DNA from 3 places in the Pseudomonas sp. 300 genome. Region 2 is predicted to be linked to each of the others. Evidence: riboswitches for the same ligand, from Rfam matches in the RefSeq annotation. Region 2 holds a riboswitch; each other region holds the start of a gene.
What was found. Region 2 has a riboswitch for cobalamin ahead of Q7W83_RS12685 (CbtB domain-containing protein). Riboswitches for the same ligand answer to the same signal wherever they lie in the genome.
Positions count from the first base shown of each region.

Region 1: it holds a riboswitch for cobalamin, as region 2 does, so the genes downstream of both, Q7W83_RS29195 (energy-coupling factor ABC transporter permease) here and Q7W83_RS12685 (CbtB domain-containing protein) in region 2, are expected to answer to the same signal.
Region 3: it holds a riboswitch for cobalamin, as region 2 does, so the genes downstream of both, cobO (cob(I)yrinic acid a,c-diamide adenosyltransferase) here and Q7W83_RS12685 (CbtB domain-containing protein) in region 2, are expected to answer to the same signal.

Region 1 covers NZ_JAVLRV010000010.1:17,239-19,494, reverse strand. Annotated here, with positions in the region: gene Q7W83_RS29200 (DUF2946 domain-containing protein) at 26-406, opposite strand; cobalamin riboswitch at 771-967, shown strand; gene Q7W83_RS29195 (energy-coupling factor ABC transporter permease) at 1,010-1,657, shown strand; gene Q7W83_RS29190 (DUF2946 domain-containing protein) at 1,756-2,139, shown strand.
Region 2 covers NZ_JAVLRV010000002.1:1,310,406-1,312,661, reverse strand. Annotated here, with positions in the region: gene cobW (cobalamin biosynthesis protein CobW) at 1-159, opposite strand, end outside; cobalamin riboswitch at 260-472, opposite strand; cobalamin riboswitch at 711-938, shown strand; gene Q7W83_RS12685 (CbtB domain-containing protein) at 1,059-1,262, shown strand; gene Q7W83_RS12680 (CbtA family protein) at 1,274-1,978, shown strand; gene Q7W83_RS12675 (cobalamin biosynthesis protein) at 1,975-2,256, shown strand, end outside.
Region 3 covers NZ_JAVLRV010000002.1:2,666,842-2,669,097, forward strand. Annotated here, with positions in the region: gene Q7W83_RS18530 (cobyrinate a,c-diamide synthase) at 1-543, opposite strand, end outside; gene cobO (cob(I)yrinic acid a,c-diamide adenosyltransferase) at 540-1,151, opposite strand; cobalamin riboswitch at 1,232-1,463, opposite strand; gene Q7W83_RS18540 (hypothetical protein) at 1,618-2,202, shown strand.

The DNA of each region.
Region 1 (2,256 bases), on a different contig from region 2:
GAGCGCTGATGACCGTGGCTATTTATTACAAGGGAGAGGCGCGAGGGTTGGCCGATGGCCAAGAGTAGCGAGGAGGAGCCTTACCGCGGGTTTCAACGGGTTTTCGCTGAACCTGGTTGGTTCGCGCAAGCCAAGCAAGGCAGAACAGGAACACGAGGTTTAAGGTGATTGAGGAGCACATCGGGCAACTGAAGTTGCTGGCCCAATTACTCTTGGACTGGGCAACCAAATCCCCCCCGACATCCGCAACACCCACATTAGATACTGAGCAGAATTGCCCTCCCGCGCCATTGAGGGCCAAGCCACTCATCTGTCCGTGAGCAATACCGCAAGCCAATAGATTGAACAGGACGCAGGCATAGAGCGTCCAGGCAATCAACGAGCGGTCTGTTCGAGTTCTGTTCATGGAAATGACTCTAGCACCCGACTTTTGGGCGTGCCACGTAACGACCATGTATTTGGTTGAGGTTTAACGCAGAAGCATTTCTAGTTCCAGACGAACCGTCCGAGCGTATTTGAGCTACTGTCGGAAGTGCGTCAGGTGAAACCCAATCATGCCTACTGAGCATTTGTTCTGACCGACTCGTGGAGGGGCAAAAAGTCTAACGACACCTGTCACCTTTAATAACCTGCGACAGTCTGGCGCAGGCATTACCCTAAGTCCGATAAAACATGCCTATCGAGTCGCCTGAGGCAGACTGTCGCACGTTGTTCCGTGGAACCTTGTCGGAAAGACTACTCGCCTCGTGCGCAGACCGTGCAAAACCCTTAATCTGTTGACGCTTTGTGGTTTCACCTTTTGGTGAAGCAATAGGGAAGCAGGTACGCCCTTTGGCCATTCCTGCGCTGCCCCCGCAACTGTGAACGGTTAGCTCTCTCGTCTATGCCACTGGCCTATAACGGCTGGGAAGGCGCGGGAGGGTGTTGAGCTGTGAGCCAGGAGACCTGCCACAAGTGCTGCCGAATATCCCGGCAGTTTTCAGACCCGCATCCCTCGGAGGGAGAACTGATGCATATCGAACCCGGCGTGCTCAATGCCGCCAAAGTGCTGTACGCCAACGCCGCTGCAATCGCTACGCTGGCGGCGTTTTCGCCGAAGCTGTTACGCCCCGATAACCTGATTAAGACGATACTCGCCGCCGCGTTTTTCTCGGTGTTCATGGAAGTATTCCATTTGCCGGTCGGCGCTTCTGAATTGCATTTCGTCGGTGCTTCCGCCGTCTACGTCATCTTCGGCTTTATCCCCACGCTGTTTGGTTTTGCCATTGGCCTGTTGTTGCAAGGATTGTTGTTCGAACCGCAGGATCTAGTGCACCTAGGGGTCAACTCGTTGTCTTTGATGTTGCCGCTGATTGCCGCCCACGGCTTGCTGGGACGCCGCTTTTTCGACGTTGCCGGACGCAGCATTCGTTGGGCTGAAGTGGTCAAGTTCGATGCGCTGTATTACACCGGTGTGGTAGTGATGGTGGGTTTCTGGTTGTCCATGGGCGAGGAGCCAACCCCTCTGAGTAACTGGGCGCTGTTCGCCGTTTCGTACTTGCCACTGGTGTTATGCGAGCCGTTGTTCACCTGCCTGGTTGCGAGGACGCTTAAGCGCTATGCCGACAACACCTTTGTCGAGCGCTTCACCTGTGTGAAATCACTGAAAGTCGCATAATTTCCCCGTGCCCCATCGTCTAGGTATTTCTGGGCGGTGGGTTTGAACGACATCTTTCGATCTTCAACCCCGCTTGCTTGGGTGTTAATGTCGCTGCCATGAAATTGTCCCTATCAAACCGCTCGCTCGTTGCCTGGACGCTATATTTCTGCGTCCTGTTCAACGTGTTTGCCTGCGGTTTGGGACATGGGCAGATGAGCGGGCTCGAACTCAATGGAGTCGGCGGTCAGTTTTGCTCTGCACTGGGCAGCAAGAGCCCGATTCAGAAAACGGACTTCACTGACCAGTCAACTGGTGGCTGGGCCGGTAGTCTGTCGTGCCCTATCTGTTCAGCGGTGACATTGAGCATCGCCTTTCTATTTTGCCTGACCTGGCTGCTGCGAATCAGACAAAAGCCGCAGCCCAGCCGCGAGCTGCGCTGCAAGGCACCTCCTCGATACTCTTGGCCCTCGGCCAACCCTCGCGCTTCCCCTCAGATTTGACGCCTGTGAGTGGCCGGCTTGATTTGCCCGCCATCGCTTGTTTTTTCGTCGTCCGTTTTACGCCGGCTGTCGCTGATGCGACCAAGGGTGGACGCCGTTCAACCGTCTCGGGAAGGA
Region 2 (2,256 bases):
GAGGATTTCACCGTCGATGCCCAGCTCGCCGAACTCGTTGACGATCACCGCGATGCGGCGGCCTTGCGCGTTGTCGAGCATGTGCCGCAGCAAGGTGGTTTTGCCCGAGCCGAGGAAGCCGGTAACGATGGTGACGGGGAGTTTGGCCAGTGTTTTCATCGGATGCCCTTTGGCAAGGTGGCGGGCATACGGGACGACAATCGCGGCGACGGATGCGCGCGCGGAAGAGTTCGCCACCGGATCACCCCGCCCGGTTGTAGTGAGAATCTGTGTCGAGGCAGGTCTCCTGGCTGACGGTGTGCCTGTCGCTAGACTGGCGTTTGCTGCGCCTTCCCGCGGGCTCCAGGGCTGGAGCGTGCAGTGGCGTGGCAGCGAACATCACCGTTCACAGTTGCGGGGGCAGCCGCGGCATCGACCGCGTTCCCTTCTTAGCTTCGGCAAACGCCGAAGAACCTCGAAAGCGCAAGGCTACGCATGGTGTGTGGGCGGGTCAATGTCCGTCAGTTGATTGCAATCCCCTGTGGCGAGGGGATTTATCCCCGTTGGGCTGCGAAGCGGCCCCCTGCATTCCTTCAGGGCCCCGCAAGCAGGTTTTGCGACGGCGTCGCCGCCGAACGGGGATAAATCCCCTCGCCACAGGTAACACTCCTTGCCCTTGCCCCCGAGTTGAGAACCCTTGCCAATTGACGCCCAACCCCCGCCCATGCTCTCCTACACGCCTTGTTACGGGTGCCCTTCACAGGGTGAAACGGGAAACCGGTGAATCATGTGCTTTACTCAAAGCCATGTCAGTCCGGTGCTGCCCCCGCAACGGTAAGCGAGCGAAGCGTCAGATCCACTGTGCCGGCAATTCGGCATGGGAAGGTGACGCTTGCAGGTTTCGGTTGACGCCCAAGCCCCTCGCGAGCCCGGAGACCGGCCCGCAACACAAAGTGACGATTACGTTCACTGAACAACAAACCCGCGGTGGGCGGGCGCTGTTTGAACCTCTGCGAGCCCGATTCGCAGGGGTCTTCCATGCGCTCTATTCACCCGCTGACAGACCAGAGGGAAGCGCCATGTCGATCATCAGCAGCACCGGCAGCAACACCGATAAGAGCACCACCAGCACCACCACGACCCTGACCCAACGCCTGACCGCTGCCGTATGCGCATCGATCCTTGGCGCGTGCCTGGTGTATTTCGCCGGTTTCTCGCACATCGAAGCGGTGCACAACGCCGCGCACGATACCCGTCACAGCTCCGCTTTCCCGTGCCATTGAGACCTGTCGACATGATCAAGCGTATTGCGCAAACCGCAGGTTTCACCGGGCTGCTGGCCGCCCTGCTGCTGACCCTGCTGCAAAGCTTCTGGGTCGCTCCGCTGATTCTGCAGGCCGAGACTTACGAAAAATCCGAGCCGGCCGCTGTTGAAGTTCATGAGCACGCCGCCGGTGCCGCCGCTCACACCCACGATGCCGAAGCCTGGGAGCCGCAAGACGGCTGGCAGCGCGTGCTGTCCACCACGGGCGGCAATCTGGTAGTTGCCGTCGGTTTTGCGCTGATGCTCGCTGGCCTCTACACCTTGCGCGCACCGACCAAAACCTCGCAGGGCCTGCTCTGGGGCCTGGCCGGTTACGCGACGTTCGTACTGGCGCCAACCCTCGGCCTGCCACCGGAACTGCCGGGCACCGCCGCAGCGGATCTGGCACAACGGCAAATCTGGTGGATCGGCACCGCTGCATCCACTGCGGTTGGCATCGCGCTGATCGTGTTCAGCCGTCATTGGCTGATGAAGATTCTCGGCGTGGCCATCCTGGCGGTTCCACATGTGATCGGCGCACCGCAACCGGAAGTGCACTCGATGCTCGCGCCGGAAGCCCTGGAAACCCAGTTCAAAATCGCTTCGCAGCTGACCAACATGGGATTCTGGCTGGCTCTGGGCCTGATCAGCGCCTGGTTGTTCCGCCGCAAAAGCGATGGCCAATACCACGCATGACCAACACCCGCACAGCGCCGACGTTAGTGGTCGGCCTGGGCTGCCAGCGCGGCTGCCCCGTGAGCACGCTGCGGGCGTTACTCGATCAGGCGCTACAGGCGCATCAAATCGGGCTTCACCAGATCAAGGCCTTCGCCAGCATCGATCTGAAGCGTGATGAACCTGGCCTGATCGAACTCGCTGCACAACTCGCGCTGCCCCTGATGTACTTCAGCAGTGAACAACTGGCCGGTTATCAACCACGACTCAGCCACCGCTCGGACATCGCCTTCGAACGC
Region 3 (2,256 bases), 1.4 Mb from region 2:
AATCCCGGTTTCCCGGGACAACGCGCCGTACCAACGCAAACCTTCAGTCAGGCTGCCTTCAAGCAATTGCGCATGGCGCAAGGTGCCGACGCGGTTGGCCAGCACCCCAGCGAACGGCAAGTCCGGCTGATACTTCGCCAACCCCAACGCCAGCGCGCCAAAGGTCTGCGCCATCGCCGTGCCATCGATCACCCCGAGCACCGGCACACCGAAATGCCGCGCCAGGTCAGCGCTGGACGGCGTGCCGTCGAACAGGCCCATGACGCCTTCGATCAGAATCAGATCCGCTTCACCGGCGGCTTCCCACAACAGTCGACGACTTTCCTGCTCGCCGACCATCCACATGTCCAATTGATACACCGGCGCACCGCTGGCGCGCTCGAGAATCATCGGATCGAGAAAGTCCGGGCCGCATTTGAACACACGCACCTTGCGCCCCTGATTGCGATGCAAACGGGCCAGCGCGGCGGTGACGGTGGTCTTGCCCTGACCGGAGGCCGGCGCGGCAATCAAGACCGCCGGGCAATGACGTGGTTGATTCACAGCTCGACGCCTTTTTGCGCTTTGATCCCGGCCTGGAACGCATGCTTGATCACGCCCATTTCAGTGACGGTGTCGGCCAGATCGATCATTTCCGGCTTGGCGCCGCGACCGGTGACCACCACGTGTTGCATCGGCGGACGCGCCTGCAAGTCGCTGAGCACCTGATCGAGGTCGAGGTACCCGTGCTTGAGGGCGATGTTCAGTTCATCAAGCACCACCAGGCCGATCGACGGATCACGCAGCAATTCGCGGGACACTTCCCATGCAGCTTCGGCGGCGGCGATGTCACGCTGGCGGTCCTGGGTTTCCCAGGTAAAACCCTCGCCCATCACATGAAACCGCACCTGCTCCGGGAAGCGCCGGAAGAACAACTCTTCGCCCGTGCTGTTGCGACCCTTGATGAACTGCACCACGCCGCATTGCATGCCGTGGCCCATAGAGCGCGCGAGCATGCCGAAGGCCGAGCTGCTTTTGCCTTTGCCGTTGCCGGTCAACACCAGCAGCAGGCCGCATTCATTCGGGGAGTTGGCGATGCGCTCGTCAATCACGGCTTTTTTGCGCAGCATGCGCGCCAGATGGCGTTCGTCACGATCGGGAGTATCAGTCATGGGGAGCTCTCCGTTGAGGCTGGATAACGGCGGGCAGGCACAAGAATAGACGGCAAGAAGCCTGGCATCGCCCACCGTGATGCCGCTGGATGGATCAGGCCGGTCTCCGGGCTCATGAGCGGCGCTTCGCCTGACTGCGCGCCTTCCCATGTCAATTGACACAGTGGCTCAAGGCGCAGTCTTCTCTCATTTACCGTTGCGGGGGCAGCGCCGGGATCGTGGTTGTTAATGTGTTGAACGCACGCACTCACCGGCTTCCCTGTTTCACTCTGTCGACCAAGGCCACAGAGCACCTGAAACAAGCCGCGAAGGTTAGAGGGTTGGGGGTGGAGCGTCAATTAAAGCCGGGACGCCGCTGGGCGAATAACTGCCACTGATCAATAAAATGACGCCAATCTTGTGCCACGCTCTCAGCAGTGATATCAAAGCGCCACAACCTGACAACACAATAACAAGGGTGAGCCACATGCAAGGCATGATCATCAGCAATCCGAAGCTGGAATTCCTGCGCCCGGTGCTGGAGCGCTGGTTTGACTGTATAGACCGCTACAACGCGGTGCGCGGCGATAACGACACGCCTTACTGGTACGACGAAAAAGCCAACCTCGGCTTGCTCTCGGCCGCGGCGTGGATGGCGGAAATGGTCACGCTGCAGCACACACCGACCCGCAAACAGAACGAGGAAGGTGAACGCAACGCTCGCGCCGACCTGTTCATTGCCACCAGCGAAGAACGCGCCTACCTTCAGGCCACGCAGCGTTGGCCACGGGTCAACAGCCTGAACCTGACACAGGCCCTGGTCGATATCACCAGCGACGCCAAGCGCATCAGCTACGCCAGCGACCTGAAACTCGGCTGCCTGTTCGTCGCACCGCAAAAGTCCCAACACGGCGCCACCCCGGAAGAACTCCAGGACATGGTCGACGACCTGCAAAAGGAACACACCTGCGCCGTCGCCTGGTATTTCCCCTACGCCTACCGCAAGTTGCGCAACGAAGCGGGCAACTATCATCCCGGCATCGCCGTGCTGTTCAAGGAAGCCCGCGGCTGACCGGTTGAACCATCGCGGGTTTGCGCTTCTCTATTGATCAGGCCACTGCATTTA